Regions from separate parts of the Bacillus sp. NPDC077027 genome, predicted to be linked through region 1. Evidence: riboswitches for the same ligand, from Rfam matches in the RefSeq annotation. Region 1 holds a riboswitch; each other region holds the start of a gene.
The links. A riboswitch is a leader RNA that binds a small molecule or an ion and turns the genes downstream of it on or off. The one in region 1 is predicted to bind S-adenosylmethionine.

Region 1 (3,644 bases):
GGTTTTGATAGACTGAGTTTCAATGACAAAAGGAAGTATTTTCAGCTTTTTCATGACTTTTTCATCTTAAAAATCCCATTAATTTTCAAACAATTCTTTTAATAGGTATTTTGAAACTAAAAAAAGTGAGCTCAGCTCACTTTTTCTCATATGTCCAACCTTCTTCTTGGTAAACTTTATCATTTTTCAACAAATGACCAAGTGCACGTTTAAAGGCGGCTTTGCTCATTTGAAATCTTTCTTTAATATCGTCTGGATCACTTTTATCACCATATGGCATTGCACCATTACGGTTTTTCAGATATGTCAAAATTTGTTCTGCATCTACTGACAGTGCATCTTGTTTTCTAGGTAATAGAGATAGATTGACGGTACCATCTTCTTTAACTGCAATCACACGTCCTGTCACAGTTGAACCTAGTCGTGGTTCTTCTTTTCGTTCCGTATGATGAATAAATGCTCTCACGCCTGCATCCGTGATCATAAATGAACCTGTTGCAATCAATCTGTAAATGGTTCCTGTCAATTCCTTGTTCATTAATGTTTGCGGCGCTTCTGTAAATAGTTCGCTTATCACATCTTCTGTTGCTGGCTTTGCAAACATTCTGCCATAACTCGTTACTTTCAGCATACAGTAAAGAATATCTCCTTTTTGAGGCCAAACCTCTTCATAAGGCGGGAGATGTTCAGTTGCAACAAGTGCATCCTTGGACAATCCAACATCAACAAACACACCCATATCTTGCACCGAATCTACGACCTCAACCCAGCCATATGTATGTGCGTTAATCACAGGCTTTTTCATGGTTGCAGCAAGTCGTTCTTCATGGTCTACATAAAGGTAAACCTCTACTTCATCTTTGTCTTCAATCTCTTCCGTAATCTCACTATGATGCAAAAGAACGGATTCTTCACCATCTGTTAAGAAATAACCATACTCCATCTGCTTATCTATTTGTAAGGTCAACTGCTCACCTGGTCTCATGTTCTCTTCCTTCCTATCTGCCCTTTACTTCCACGGGCGTTCGTTCAACTTTTGGATACACTTTATTTTACTATACTTCGTCAAACATGAACATCACTGTTTCCTTCAATAAAATGAACAAACAACAACCTATTTATGCAGAGGGTTCCCACTTCCTTCTCATACATGACGTTATAAGGTTTCTTCCAGACCCATTGCATGTTAAGATAGACGCAATATCTGATTGATGGAGGTCATATGCCATGGCAAAAGAAAGTTCTTTTGATATCGTATCTAAGGTCGAACTACCAGAGGTACAAAACGCCATTCAAGCGGCATTAAAAGAAATTAAAACCCGCTATGATTTTAAAGGAAGTAAAAGTGATATCTCATTAGAGAAAGAAGAGCTCGTTCTCGTATCTGACGACGATTTTAAGATGGAACAGTTGAAGGATGTACTCGTCTCGAAGCTGATTAAACGAAATGTGCCAACAAAAAATATCGACTACGGAAAAAAGGAACATGCATTAGGCGGAACTGTTCGCCAACGCGGAAAGCTGATCAGTGGCATAGACAAAGACAATGCAAAAAAGATCAATTTGTTAATTAAACAATCAGGGATTAAAGTGAAATCCCAGGTTCAAGATGATCAAGTACGAGTAATAGGCAAAAACAAAGATGATCTTCAAGAAATCATCTCACTCATTCGCAAAGCTGATTTGCCTATAGATGTCCAATTTATAAATTTTCGATAAATTTCAAATTTCCCATTGATTAATCCCCATTTTTCCGATAAAGTAGATGAAAGTTCACTATTTGAAAATCCAATATTACTTTCTTATCAAGAGAGGCAGAGGGACTGGCCCTGTGAAGCCTCAGCAACCGGTGAAGTAGAACAAATTCTATGACCAAGGTGCTAAATCCAGCAAGCGACTGCTTGGAAGATAAGAAGAAGAGCTACGATAATAACAAAGTCTTCTTCTTATAAGAAGGCTTTTTTTGTTACATAGAAATAAAGGAGGAATATGATGGGGCTGTTAGATGATTTGCAGAAAAAAGTGTTGATTGCAGATGGTGCAATGGGAACACTCCTATATTCTTATGGCATTGACCGATGTTTTGAAGAATTAAATTTGTCAAAAGAAGAGGATGTGAAACGTGTCCACGAAGCGTATGTGCAAGCAGGTGCTGATATTATTCAAACCAACACATATGGAGCCAACTTTATTAAACTATCTCGTTATGGTTTAGAAGAAGAAACGAAGCGTATTAATGCGAAGGCTGTTCAAATTGCTCGTGAAGCGGCAGGCTCTGCATATGTCCTAGGAACAATCGGCGGTATTCGGACATTTAACAAAAATGCGTATTCACTTGATGAAATTAAAAGAAATTTTAGAGAGCAGCTATATCTCTTATTAAATGAAAAACCGGACGGACTTCTGCTTGAAACCTACTATGACCTTGAAGAAGCAAAGGCAGTCCTAGAAATTGCACGAAAGGAAACGAACTTGCCACTAGTAATGAACGTTTCCATGCATGAGCAAGGCGTGCTTCAGGATGGAACCCCGCTAAGTGATGGACTTGAAGCTCTTTCTTCCCTTGGAGCGGATGTGGTTGGCATCAACTGTAGGCTTGGCCCATATCATATGATCGAAGCGCTTGAAAGTGTCCCACTTTTAAAAGACACTCATTTATCAGTCTATCCAAATAGCAGTCTTCCTTCACTTGAAGAAGGACGCCTTGTCTATGATACAGATAATGATTACTTTAGAAAGAGTGCGCTTGAATTTAGAAATCAAGGGGCTAGAATTATTGGTGGTTGTTGCGGTACAACACCACAGCATATTCGAGCAATGGCAGAAGCGGTCAAAGATCTAGCACCGATCACTGAAAAAGAGGTAAAAGTCTTAAAAGAGGAAATCATCACTGTGCAGGATCAGCGTACAGAGCCAGGACTTGATGAGCTCGCAACTCAAAGGCGTTCGATTATTGTAGAGCTTGATCCACCTAAAAAACTGAATTTTGACAAATTTCTTGTCGCTGCAAAAGAGTTGAAAAATGCAGGAATTGATGCACTGACACTTGCTGATAATTCACTAGCTACACCACGGATTAGTAATGTTGCCTGCGGTGCGTTACTTAAACAACAATTAGATATGAGATCACTTGTCCATATTACATGTCGAGATCGGAATTTAATTGGGCTTCAGTCTCATTTAATGGGGCTAGATACACTTGGATTAACGGATATTCTAGCAATTACAGGTGATCCATCAAAAATTGGCGACTTCCCTGGGGCAACATCTGTCTATGATTTAACTTCCTTTGACTTAATCCGCTTAATTAAACAATTCAATGAAGGGCTTTCGTTCTCAGGAAAACCGTTAGGGAAAAAGACCAATTTTTCAGTTGCTGGCGCTTTTAACCCAAACATTCGTCACGTGGACAAAGCAGTTAAACGACTAGAACGAAAAATTGAGTATGGGGCAGATTATTTCATTTCACAGCCTGTTTATTCAGAGGAGCAGCTTGTGAAGATTCATGAAGAAACGCGTCATCTCACCAAACCAATTTATATCGGCATCATGCCACTTACGAGCAGCCGTAATGCTGAATTTATCCACCATGAAATTCCAGGTATTAAGCTATCTGATTCGATTCGCGAAATTATGGCTCAGGC
Region 2 (3,644 bases), 380 kb from region 1:
CAAGATCTGCAAATGAAATGGCATCTAGCTCAATTTCTTTGGAAACAGTACTTATATCATAATGTTCATTGATACGATTAATTAAAATTCCACCATGTGGTGCTAAACTCATTTGTTTATCTTCCTCTCAGTGTTCATAGTTATTAGATCTTAATAGTCAGATTTAAGGTTATATTCCGCCGCCCTGCTCGTGAATGGAGCTACTTTCTTTTTTGACAACCTTCATTAGGCTAATAGCGCCTATAGAGGCAAACAAGACACTTATCATGATAAAAATAGAATAATAGTCTCCCTTTAAGAACAGACTGACTAATAAGTAGGATAAGCTTAATGAAAGAAACGGAGATACGATCCATACTTTCAGCATTTTCTTCACAACTTGCTTATGAAAGATGTTAGGTCCGCTTTTTGCCATCCCAAGTCCGATAATGGATGAGGATGTAATTTGTGTTAATGGGACGGGTAAACCGAATATGGAACTAACCATCACGAGACTTGCTCCTGTACTAGATAACAAGATGCCTTCTCCTGTTTGATAGCGTGTGATTTTCTTCCCGTTTGTCTCAAGAACTCTTCTGCCAAGCAGTAGTGCACCAAGTGCCACAAATAAACCACCGTAAAGCGTTCCTTGCCCCACTGATAAGACACCCGAAGCAACAAGAGGTCCAACCGCATTTGCAACATTATTCATACCAGCTGAAAAAGCTTCCAAAAAGCCACTAATAATTAATATGATCGAAAGAATGCCTGCACTTCTTTTTGACAACTTTCTTTTTGGAAGAAGCGCCGAAAGCTTAATCATGATATAAGTGAAAGCAAATGCAAAAAACGGAATGATGATCCAAAAAGAGACAATCACTAAAATTGATTTGACAAACAACACCTTGTACGCAATGGCAACACCAACCACTGCCCCAACAGTCACTTCGCTTGTTGATAGCGGAATCGCAATTAAATTCGCTATAAATAATGATAACGCAGCAGATGCAATGATAATACAAACGATCTCAAGCGTAATCACAGACTGTGGCATAATGCCTGAGCTAATGGTTTTGACGACCTCGCCTCCACCAATGATAGAGCCTGTTAAAATACCAAATGCGCAAAAAACGAGTGCATAAATAGGTTTTTTAATCGCACCTGATCCATAGGCAATTCCCATAGAAGCTGCCGCTCCGCTTGCGCCAATATTTAGGGCGAAAAATAGACTGAATAAAATCGCGGCGATTTCCATTAATACTCTCCCTTATTCATGCAATCCACACTCCGTCTTAGCCGTACCAGTCCATCTGCCAGAACGCAAGTCTTCCGCTGTGAAGGCCGGTTGTGTACATGGTGCACAGCCGATACTTGGATAACCTTGATCATGTAACGGATTATACGCAAGTTCTTGTTTAGACGTATATCTCCAAATATCTTTCCATGTCCAATGAATGAGAGGACATACCTTTACAGATTGAAACTTTTCATCCTTATTCAAAAAATTTGTCCCCGCTCTTTTCGGTGATTGCTCTCTTCTTAAACCTGACAGCCAAGCTGGATAACCTGACAGCGCTTGATGAAGCGGAATGACCTTTCTCATATGACAGCAGCTTTGTGGATTTGTCTCCCAAAGCTCGTTGCCATGTTTTTCATTTTGCTCTTCCACAGTAAGTTCAGGTGTTTGAAGAACAATATCTAAACCTGGATATCTTTCCTTGACCGCATCAATCGTATCGTATGTCTCCTTAAAGTGAAGTCCTGTATCTAAGAAAACGATCCTCGCGTCTTTTTTCACCTTATGAATCAAATCAATTAATACAATACCTTCAATGCCAAAGCTACATGCATAAATCAGCTGATCACCATAATGTCCATATGCCCACTTTAATACCGATAGTGCCCCTTTATACGTATCGTCCGCTTGAAATGTAATGGACGGCTCTTCCCAGTTATCATAAGTTAACATTTTTTCTCCCCTTCCGGAGCATTGTAAATTTCGCACGTATCATGCTGCTACTTCAGCCGAATTTTTTCATTTTTTTCTACTTGAATGAACAATCAATGTGTTTGATCCAAAGTCCATGCTTTTCATTAGCTCTTCATAATTGTTCTGCTTCACTTCAATCCCCTCTTCCTCCTCACCATTAAAATAAAAAAACTTCCTTTCATTCCGAAAGAAAGATGAGGAAGCTCACAAATTCCTTATCTTTCAAAATAGACTCATTTTGTAGGAAGTAGCACCTTGCTCAAATAGCAGGTTGCCGGGCTTCATCGGGCCAGTCCCTCCACCTCTCTGGATAAGATTTTTAATTTGTATTAAATATTAACACAATTCAAACAAAAGTCAACCCGACTTTATTGATAGGATTAGTTTTTTATCAATTTGAGTCTTTTTTACTATTTTTTAACATGGGGTGACCTACAAAAAAGCTGTGCTATCATCGCACAGCTCATTGAACAGTTTCCTCCATCCATGTTGTGGACGCAGGATCTTGTTTCCAACGCTTTAATTTATTCATATCCGCCTCTTGAATAGCACCAAGCTCAAGCGCCACGTCAGAGAGCGTATCGTAATCTGTTAGTGTGACATACGGTATGCCTTTCTTTTCAAATGCGGCTGTCGCTTTCGGAAGCCCATATGTGAAAATTGCAGCTACTCCTAATACATCACAACCTTCTGCCTTGAGCGCATCTACAACCTCAAGCACACTGCCTCCAGTTGAGATTAAATCCTCTACTACAACTACTTTTTGTCCAGGTGATACGACCCCTTCAATTTGATTTCCTTTCCCATGTGCTTTTGGTTTACTTCTGACATAACACATAGGTAAACCAAGTCGGTCTGCCGCAAGTGCAGCATGTGGAATACCTGCTGTTGCAGTCCCAGCTACGATATCAGCCTGCTTAAAATGTGTGTCAATCACATCTTTTAATCCTTGAGCAATATCGTTTCTTACTTCTGGATATGAAAGTGTAAGTCGATTGTCACAGTAAATTGGTGATTTGATGCCACTTGCCCATGTAAATGGTTCATCTGGCTTTAATGAGACGGCTTTAATCTGTAATAAATGTTTAGCGATTTTTGTTTTCATGCATCTACCTCTCCCACTCTGTTAAAATTTGTTCATAAGCTAATGTCGGATGATGCGCTTTCGTAATGGATCTTCCGACAACAATATGAGAAACGCCCTGCTTCTTGGCGTAAGCGGGTGTTGCTACACGCTTTTGATCATCTGTTTGATCATCTGCGAGTCGAATCCCTGGTGTCACTGTCAGAAAGGCTGGTGAAATGTGCTCATGAATCCACTTTGATTCATGAACAGAGCAGACCACACCATCCAATCCACTTTCATTTGCCATTTGTGCATAGTGAAGAACCGCTTCCTTTAATGGCCGGTCAATCAACAATTCTTTATTCATCATGTCCTCTGAGGTACTAGTCAACTGCGTTACTGCAATGATATTGGGACGTTTCCTACCTGCTTTCGTTCCGCTCACTAACCCTTCAACTGCCGCTTGCATCATTCTTTTTCCACCAGCTGCGTGCACGTTGACCAAGTCTACATCTAGGGTTGCGAGTCGGTTCATTGCTTTTTGAACCGTCGTTGGAATATCATGCAATTTAAGATCTAGAAAGATGCTACAGTTTTTTTGCTTTAGTT
Region 3 (3,644 bases), on a different contig from region 1:
CAATATGAGCTGAAATCAGGCTATTCTTACGACGGAAACAGATTTTATCAACTAGCTGATACACTGACGAGCGGTACTGAAAAATACGTCGATTGTGATGAAGAAAATGGCTGGTGCTGACAGCGACAAATGAGTATGAAGACTGCAAGCGAGTATGCTGCAGTCTTTTTGACGATTGAATGCGATGATGCCTTTCACCCGAGCCTCACGTCTTTACATCATCTGCTAAAGATTGTAATCTAAAAGAGAAATGAATCAATGTCAAAAGGGCCAGGTGATCGTGATGAAACATCTTGAAATAGAAAAGGTCATCATCGTGGAAGGAAAGTCTGACAAACAAAAAGTAAAAGAAGTGATAAGCGAACCTGTCACCATTATTTGTACCAATGGCACGATCAGCACGTCAAAGCTTGATCAATTAGTGGACGAACTGTTTGGTAAAGAAGTCTACATATTAGCAGACAGCGATGATGCTGGAGAAAAATTGCGCAAACAGTTTCGGAAGGAATTCCCGGAAGCACTTCACCTTTTCATTGATAAAATGTACCGAGAAGTAGCGACCTCACCATCTGCCCATCTTGCATCTGTCCTTTTAGCTGCAAACATTGATGTTCATTCGAAATATTTATGAGGGTGGACGCACATGAAAGACATTCAAGAACATGAATTAAAAAACATACAAGATGATATATTTCTTTTATACTTATACACACCTTTTTGCGGAACGTGCCAGCTCGCCAAGAAAATGCTCACTGTCGTAGATAAGATGCAACAGGACGTACCATTTTATGAAAATAACCTAAACTACTCTCCAAACATTGCCAAAGCACTAGAGATTGAAAGTGTGCCTTGCTATTTACTGTTTAAAAAAGGAGAACTTGTTAAAAAAGGTTACGCCTTTCATTCTGTTCCATATCTTCACGAAATGATTGAAACCGCTAAATAAAGCGGTTTTTTGTCATATTTCAAGCCATTCCTTTGTAAATTTGTCGAGTTATTTATAAAGGACTAGCAGATGTTGATAGAGAAATGTTATGTATAACCAAATGATAGGGAGGTTATACATGTGAAAAATGTCAATGCCAATGGAAATGCAAAGCAACGCTTTCTGTTAAAGCCGTTGCTCTCATCATCATCCTTGAAAATCACATTTGAAGCGGAATCGGATTCTTGTACTCTGATTGTGGATGAACGTGGTCAAGTAGAAAAACTACCTACAATTGAGTTATCAGACCTCACTTTCTACGGCGAGAAAAAGGAGATTCTCCAATTATTAGATGGGGATTTATCCTTACAGCAATTAATAAACCGGGGTCAAGTGAAGGTAAAAGGGTCCTTTCGAGCCTTATTAAGACTAGAAGCAGTCCTTTGGCTTACAAACGGATTTTTCAGGAAAATGATAACTTAGTTGTTTACTGGGAGATTAGCGATTTACAGCGTTGACATATCTCAATTAGCATGTTATCCTACGTTAGGAAAAGAAGATCATCACATAAAACAACATAATTTCTCTTATTAAGAGAGGTGGAGGGACGTGCCCTATGAAGCCCGGCAACCGTCAGCATAAAGCTGAAATTGGTGCCAATTCACTCAAAGCGAGCTCGCTTTGAAAGATGAGAGAAAGGCGTATTTTAGATAAAAGGCCTTTCTGCTTGTGTTGCAGTTAGGTCTTTTTTACTGACCTTGAGCCTATAACTCATAATGAATAAACCTTCGTATGTGATGGCACGTATAGATTCAGCAAGAAAGCAGGTGATCAGACTGTGATCCATTTACAAAATGTATCAAAAACATACCATTCAAAAAATGGAGATGTCGACGCAGTAAAAGACGTTAATCTATCGATTGATAAAGGTGAAATATTCGGAATTATCGGCTATAGTGGTGCAGGGAAGAGCTCTCTGATCAGACTACTAAACGGTTTGGAATTGCCAACAGAAGGCACAGTCGAAGTAGCGGGTAATAAAATAAATGACATTTCAAGTAGTAAGCTTCGAAAAGCAAGACAGGAAATCAGCATGATTTTTCAGCACTTTAACTTACTCTGGTCAAGAACTGTCAGACAAAACATCATGTTCCCACTTGAAATTGCCGGCGTTCCGACGTCAAAGCGGATTGCTCGTGCAAATGAACTAATTAAACTGGTCGGATTAGAAGGAAAAGAAAACGTCTATCCATCTCAGCTTAGTGGGGGACAAAAACAACGTGTCGGGATTGCAAGAGCACTTGCAAACGATCCAAAGGTTCTCCTTTGTGATGAAGCAACCTCAGCACTTGACCCGCAAACAACAGATTCCATTTTGGAACTGCTTGCGGATATTAACAAACGATTAGGCTTAACCATCGTCCTGATCACACATGAGATGCACGTCATTCGTAAAATCTGCCATCGTGTAGCTGTCATGGAAAATGGTCGAATTGTAGAAGAGGGCGAAGTTCTTCGCGTCTTTAGACAGCCAAAGGAAGAGATGACAAAGCTATTTGTGAAACAACTCGCTGATCCGGAGGAAGCTCAAGAAACGATTGAACATGTGTTGGAGCGAGTAAAAGAAGGAAAGGTCGTTCGTTTATCCTTCATTGGTGATTCTGCGGAACAACCGCTCATTACAGAAATCATTCGAGAGTTTCAAGTGGATGTGAACATCCTTCAAGGGAAAATCTCGCAAACGCAGGAAGGTGCGTTTGGAACACTTTTTATCCATATTAATGGAGAAGAAGCTGAGGTTCAAAAAGTCATCGCCCATATTCAAAGCAAACAGGTAGAAATTGAGGTGATGACAAATGTTTGAGAAATGGTTCCCAAACGTTCATTTAGATGTCATTTGGAATGCAACTAGTCAAACGATCTATATGACACTCATTTCTCTCGCTTTTGCTTTTGTGATCGGAATATTGCTAGGTCTATTGCTATTCCTAACTGGAAAAGGCGGATTATGGGAGAATAAGCCGATTAGTGTCATCATCGGTGCAATCGTGAATATTTTCAGGTCGATTCCCTTTATCATTTTAATTATACTTTTATTAGGATTTACAAAGCTAATAATGGGCACGATTTTAGGTCCAAATGCAGCACTTCCTGCACTTGTCATCGGCTCAGCACCGTTCTATGCTCGTCTTGTGGAAATCGCATTGCGAGAAGTAGATAAAGGTGTCATTGAGGCAGCAAGATCAATGGGCGCTAAAACAACGACCATTATATTCAAAGTGCTTCTTCCAGAGTCGCTGCCGGCCCTTATTTCTGGAATTACTGTGACAGCAATCGCACTGATTGGATCAACAGCCATTGCTGGAGCTATTGGTGCAGGCGGTCTTGGAGATTTAGCTTATGTTGAAGGCTATCAATCTGGAAACACTGACGTGACACTCGTCGCAACTGTATGTATATTAATCATCGTGTTTATTATCCAAATCATCGGTGATTTTATAACTAATAGAATTGATAAACGTTAAGGAGGAAATATAAATGAAGAAATTGATTTTAAGTGCTCTATTTCTTGCTTTTGCAGGGATTTTAGCTGCTTGTGGTTCATCTAACAACACGAGTGATTCTGACAACAAAACGATTACGGTTGCTGCTTCAAAAACACCTCATGCTGAGATTCTTGAAGAAGCGAAGCCACTTTTAAAAGAAAAAGGCTATGATC
Region 4 (3,644 bases), on a different contig from region 1:
TCGATTGCCCATTTGATCAGTCAATCTGAGGATGCCACGCCTGCCGGTATTTTTATTTCTGGGAGCGGAAAAGGGGTCAAGCTGCTTCATAACCACATTTTTGATATTCAAACCAAACACCGAAACGGTAATGCACATGGTATTGCTGTATATGGAACAAAGGCACCAAAAGCAATTGAAGACCTCGAGATTAAAGGGAATTTAGTGGAACGATTAAAGCTTGGTGCAAGTGAAGCAGTTGTGTTAAACGGCAATGTCACCAAATTTCGTATAACCGATAATATTGTGAGACGATCAGATAATATTGGTATAGATTTAATCGGCTTTGAGAAGACAGCGCCAACCACAGCTTATGATCAGGTACGAAATGGTGTTGTATCTAAAAACAAAGTATATGAAATTTCCAGCTATGGAAACCCAGCGTACGGAAAGGAATTTTCCGCAGGTGGGATTTATGTCGACGGTGGAAAAGACATTGTGATTGAACACAATATCACACATCACAATGACATCGGAATTGAGGTGACAAGTGAGCATAAAGGGAAAATGGCAGAGAATGTCCGCATCCAATATAATCAGGTCTATCTCAATCGTTTTACAGGCATTTCGATTGGAGGCTATGATGAAAAAAGGGGCGGCACTTCTTATTCAACGATCTCACATAATGTTCTGTATAAAAATGATACAGCTGGTTTAGATGGCGGGCAATTCTTGATGCAATACAAATCAGTGCATAATAAAGTGACGAAAAATATCATGACGGCAAGCTCATCCCATTTTTTGATTGTCAATCTGTATCAAGTGAATGAGAAAAATCTATTTCAAAAAAACGTCTACGATGATCGGCAGGGGGCGGCTAAGTCAAAATGGGTATGGAAAGGAAAGGAGCTGAACGGGTATCAAATATACCGCAAAAAAAGCGGGCAAGATAAAGGTTCAGCATATCTTAATCCTTTATATATCAATGAAAAAAAATATGATTTTCGCTTGAAGTCAACATCACCTGCCAAAAAAATTGTTGAGTAGATAATAGGGTTTTTTGAAGGAACGATAAAAAGGCTAAACAATTAAGTGGAAGTGACAGAAAATGTACTTCCCGAACTGTCAGTTCAGGTGATCATTGTTTGAAAGACCAAGACCAGCCTAGCCAAATTTTCTCGATTCAGATGACATCTCATGATAAAACAGATCGAACTCATAAGGGATGTTGTCTTTGATGACAGCCCTAGTGCATGATCAGTGATTTGAATAAGGTTGGTCTCAGAATGAGTATGTTGAACGGCATTCATCAAAAAAGTCTGTTCATAACGGTACAAAACAAATTCAGCAAACATCATTCAGTACATTATCACTTCCAAATACTACCTGGCGGCTCAATGCTGTCAGGCTTTTTTAACTTTCTGTTCATGCAATTAAATGGGAATTTTGAAAATATTCTAAAAGGTTATTGACAATCCTTTAGTCCCCTATTAAAGTAAAGAGTACATTTGAACATGACAATTTGATAGTATTCTCTTATCAAGAGAGGCAGAGGGACTGGCCCGATGATGCCCGGCAACCGTTTCTAATTAGAAATTGGTGCTAATTCCTGCAAAGCTCAAGTAGCTTTGACAGATAAGAGAGGAAGACTTCCCGATAAATATCCATCTTTGACGGTAATGAAACCTCTCTTAATCAAGAGAGGTTTTTTTGTGTCTTATGACAAATATGGATACCTCATGTGGGTGAAAACCTGACAACTATTTACCCTAGTTTTCAGATGTGAAAAATAATAATAAACAACTTAAGGGGGAACTTAGGAATGAAACTTCGTTTATGGAAATCATCCATCTTGTTACTCATTGTCTTTACTTTAGTGTTAACTGGTTGTGGGGCGGGCTCAAGCGCAGGCTCAAAAGCGAAATCAAATGAAAAGGTGTCATTTGACAATGTGCCGAAACGGTTTGCAAAAGGACAGGGAGCAAAAATCAAAGTCATTCGAAAAATTGGCGGTGACGATCACACTGCACAATTTTTAGCTGGAGCAAAAGCAGAAGGAGAAGAAATGGGTTTTACAGTGGATGTGTATACAGCTAACGGAGACACAGCAAAATTCCATGATGCGATTGCGCAAGCACTTGAAGAAAACTATGACGGCATCATTATTTCACATGGTGACGATGACGCAACGGTTACTGATGTAAAAAAGTTAGCTGAGAAAGGAATTCCGGTGGTCGCATTTGACTCCAATCCTAAGCTCAAAGACATAAAAGGTGTGACAGTCACATCTCAGGATGATGAACAGCTTGCTAAACTTTCACTTGATTCACTTGTTTCTGATTTTAAAGGAAAGGCAAACATCGCTTATTTATGGGTAGATGGATTTCCACCAATGGTGAGACGCAACAAAGTATATAAAGAAACCCTTGAGAAAAATCCAGGCATTAAAGAGCTTGATCGCTTTGGGATTGCCTCATCCGATACATCTGTTCAAACGCAAAATGCAGTAGCTGCCATGCTGAATAAATATCCAAAGGGTAAACTTGATGCCATCTTTGCTACTTGGGATGCATTTGCAATCGGTGCTGCACGTGCATTAAAGGAGGCAGGCAGAACAGAAGTGAAAATCTACGGGATTGATGTATCAAATGCCGATCTTCAGGAAATGCAAGCAAAGGACAGCCCTTGGAAATATACAGCGGCGGTTGATCCCAAGCTCATTGGTGCTGTTAATCTAAGAATTTTAGCGAAGAAATTAGCAGGTGAAGATACGCCTGCATCATTCGACCTTGAGGCTTCACTCATTTCACAAAAGCAGCTACAAGACGCAGGCAAGGCAGTGAACATGGTGAACCTTGCTGAAGAAGTCAAAGGCTTTGGAACTTCGACAGCATTTGAAGAAGATTGGATCAAAACATTGAAGGGACATTACGCTAAATAACACCAATTGCACTCTCTTCTAAGCAGAGAGTGCTTCGTTTTTCAAAAAGGAGGATCAATATGTCAACGCCACTTGTAAATATGAAGCAAATATCGATCGAATTCCCTGGGGTCAAAGCGCTTGATCGAGTTGATTTCACACTCCAAAAAGGCACAGTTCACGCCCTGATTGGAGCAAATGGCGCTGGTAAATCCACCTTAATGAAGGTATTGGCAGGCGCACATCAGCATTACGAGGGAATTATTCAAATCAATGGGGAAAAACAAACAATCCGCTCACCGAAGGAATCCACTCTATACGGGGTGCAGACCGTGTATCAAGAGGTTGATACCGCACTTGTCCCGTATTTGACGGTTGGAGAGAACATGCTTATACACGAACTGGAACACAAACAGTTTGTCAGATGGAAGGAGCTACATCACAAAGCAACTAGCATCTTGAAGGAGATGCAAATAGACGTTTCCTCCAAAAGGCTTGTGAGCGAATTGACACTAGCAGAAAAACAGATGGTACTCATTGCTAAAGCCGTATCTACTAAGTGCAGTATCTTAATTTTAGATGAGCCAACAGCTCCGCTTAGCCACACAGAAACGAACAAGCTGTTCGCAATCATTCGTCAGCTAAAAGCAAATGGAACTGGAATTATCTTCATCTCACATCGTATGCCTGAAATATTCGAGCTATGTGATGAATTAACAGTGATGAGAAACGGGACGCATGTGGC

Region 2: linked by a shared signal. The riboswitch ahead of ACQKEZ_RS13475 (phosphoadenylyl-sulfate reductase) and the one ahead of ACQKEZ_RS11490 (bifunctional homocysteine S-methyltransferase/methylenetetrahydrofolate reductase) in region 1 are both predicted to bind S-adenosylmethionine.
Region 3: linked by a shared signal. The riboswitch ahead of ACQKEZ_RS06560 (methionine ABC transporter ATP-binding protein) and the one ahead of ACQKEZ_RS11490 (bifunctional homocysteine S-methyltransferase/methylenetetrahydrofolate reductase) in region 1 are both predicted to bind S-adenosylmethionine.
Region 4: linked by a shared signal. The riboswitch ahead of ACQKEZ_RS09055 (substrate-binding domain-containing protein) and the one ahead of ACQKEZ_RS11490 (bifunctional homocysteine S-methyltransferase/methylenetetrahydrofolate reductase) in region 1 are both predicted to bind S-adenosylmethionine.

The regions. Positions count from the first base shown of each region.
Region 1 covers NZ_JBNNIO010000003.1:212,108-215,751, reverse strand. The annotation lists gene ACQKEZ_RS11500 (CvfB family protein) at 137-985, opposite strand; gene ACQKEZ_RS11495 (YajQ family cyclic di-GMP-binding protein) at 1,228-1,719, shown strand; SAM riboswitch class I at 1,800-1,915, shown strand; gene ACQKEZ_RS11490 (bifunctional homocysteine S-methyltransferase/methylenetetrahydrofolate reductase) at 1,993-3,644, shown strand, end outside.
Region 2 covers NZ_JBNNIO010000003.1:588,560-592,203, reverse strand. The annotation lists gene sat (sulfate adenylyltransferase) at 1-112, opposite strand, end outside; gene ACQKEZ_RS13480 (inorganic phosphate transporter) at 170-1,234, opposite strand; gene ACQKEZ_RS13475 (phosphoadenylyl-sulfate reductase) at 1,247-1,948, opposite strand; SAM riboswitch class I at 2,182-2,286, opposite strand; gene pyrE (orotate phosphoribosyltransferase) at 2,433-3,074, opposite strand; gene pyrF (orotidine-5'-phosphate decarboxylase) at 3,079-3,644, opposite strand, start outside.
Region 3 covers NZ_JBNNIO010000002.1:185,485-189,128, reverse strand. The annotation lists gene ACQKEZ_RS06580 (YusG family protein) at 1-120, shown strand, start outside; gene ACQKEZ_RS06575 (toprim domain-containing protein) at 251-631, shown strand; gene ACQKEZ_RS06570 (thioredoxin family protein) at 644-946, shown strand; gene ACQKEZ_RS06565 (SCP2 sterol-binding domain-containing protein) at 1,067-1,408, shown strand; SAM riboswitch class I at 1,510-1,620, shown strand; gene ACQKEZ_RS06560 (methionine ABC transporter ATP-binding protein) at 1,764-2,789, shown strand; gene ACQKEZ_RS06555 (methionine ABC transporter permease) at 2,782-3,450, shown strand; gene metQ (methionine ABC transporter substrate-binding lipoprotein MetQ) at 3,464-3,644, shown strand, end outside.
Region 4 covers NZ_JBNNIO010000002.1:682,894-686,537, reverse strand. The annotation lists gene ACQKEZ_RS09060 (right-handed parallel beta-helix repeat-containing protein) at 1-1,026, shown strand, start outside; SAM riboswitch class I at 1,513-1,621, shown strand; gene ACQKEZ_RS09055 (substrate-binding domain-containing protein) at 1,802-2,920, shown strand; gene ACQKEZ_RS09050 (sugar ABC transporter ATP-binding protein) at 2,980-3,644, shown strand, end outside.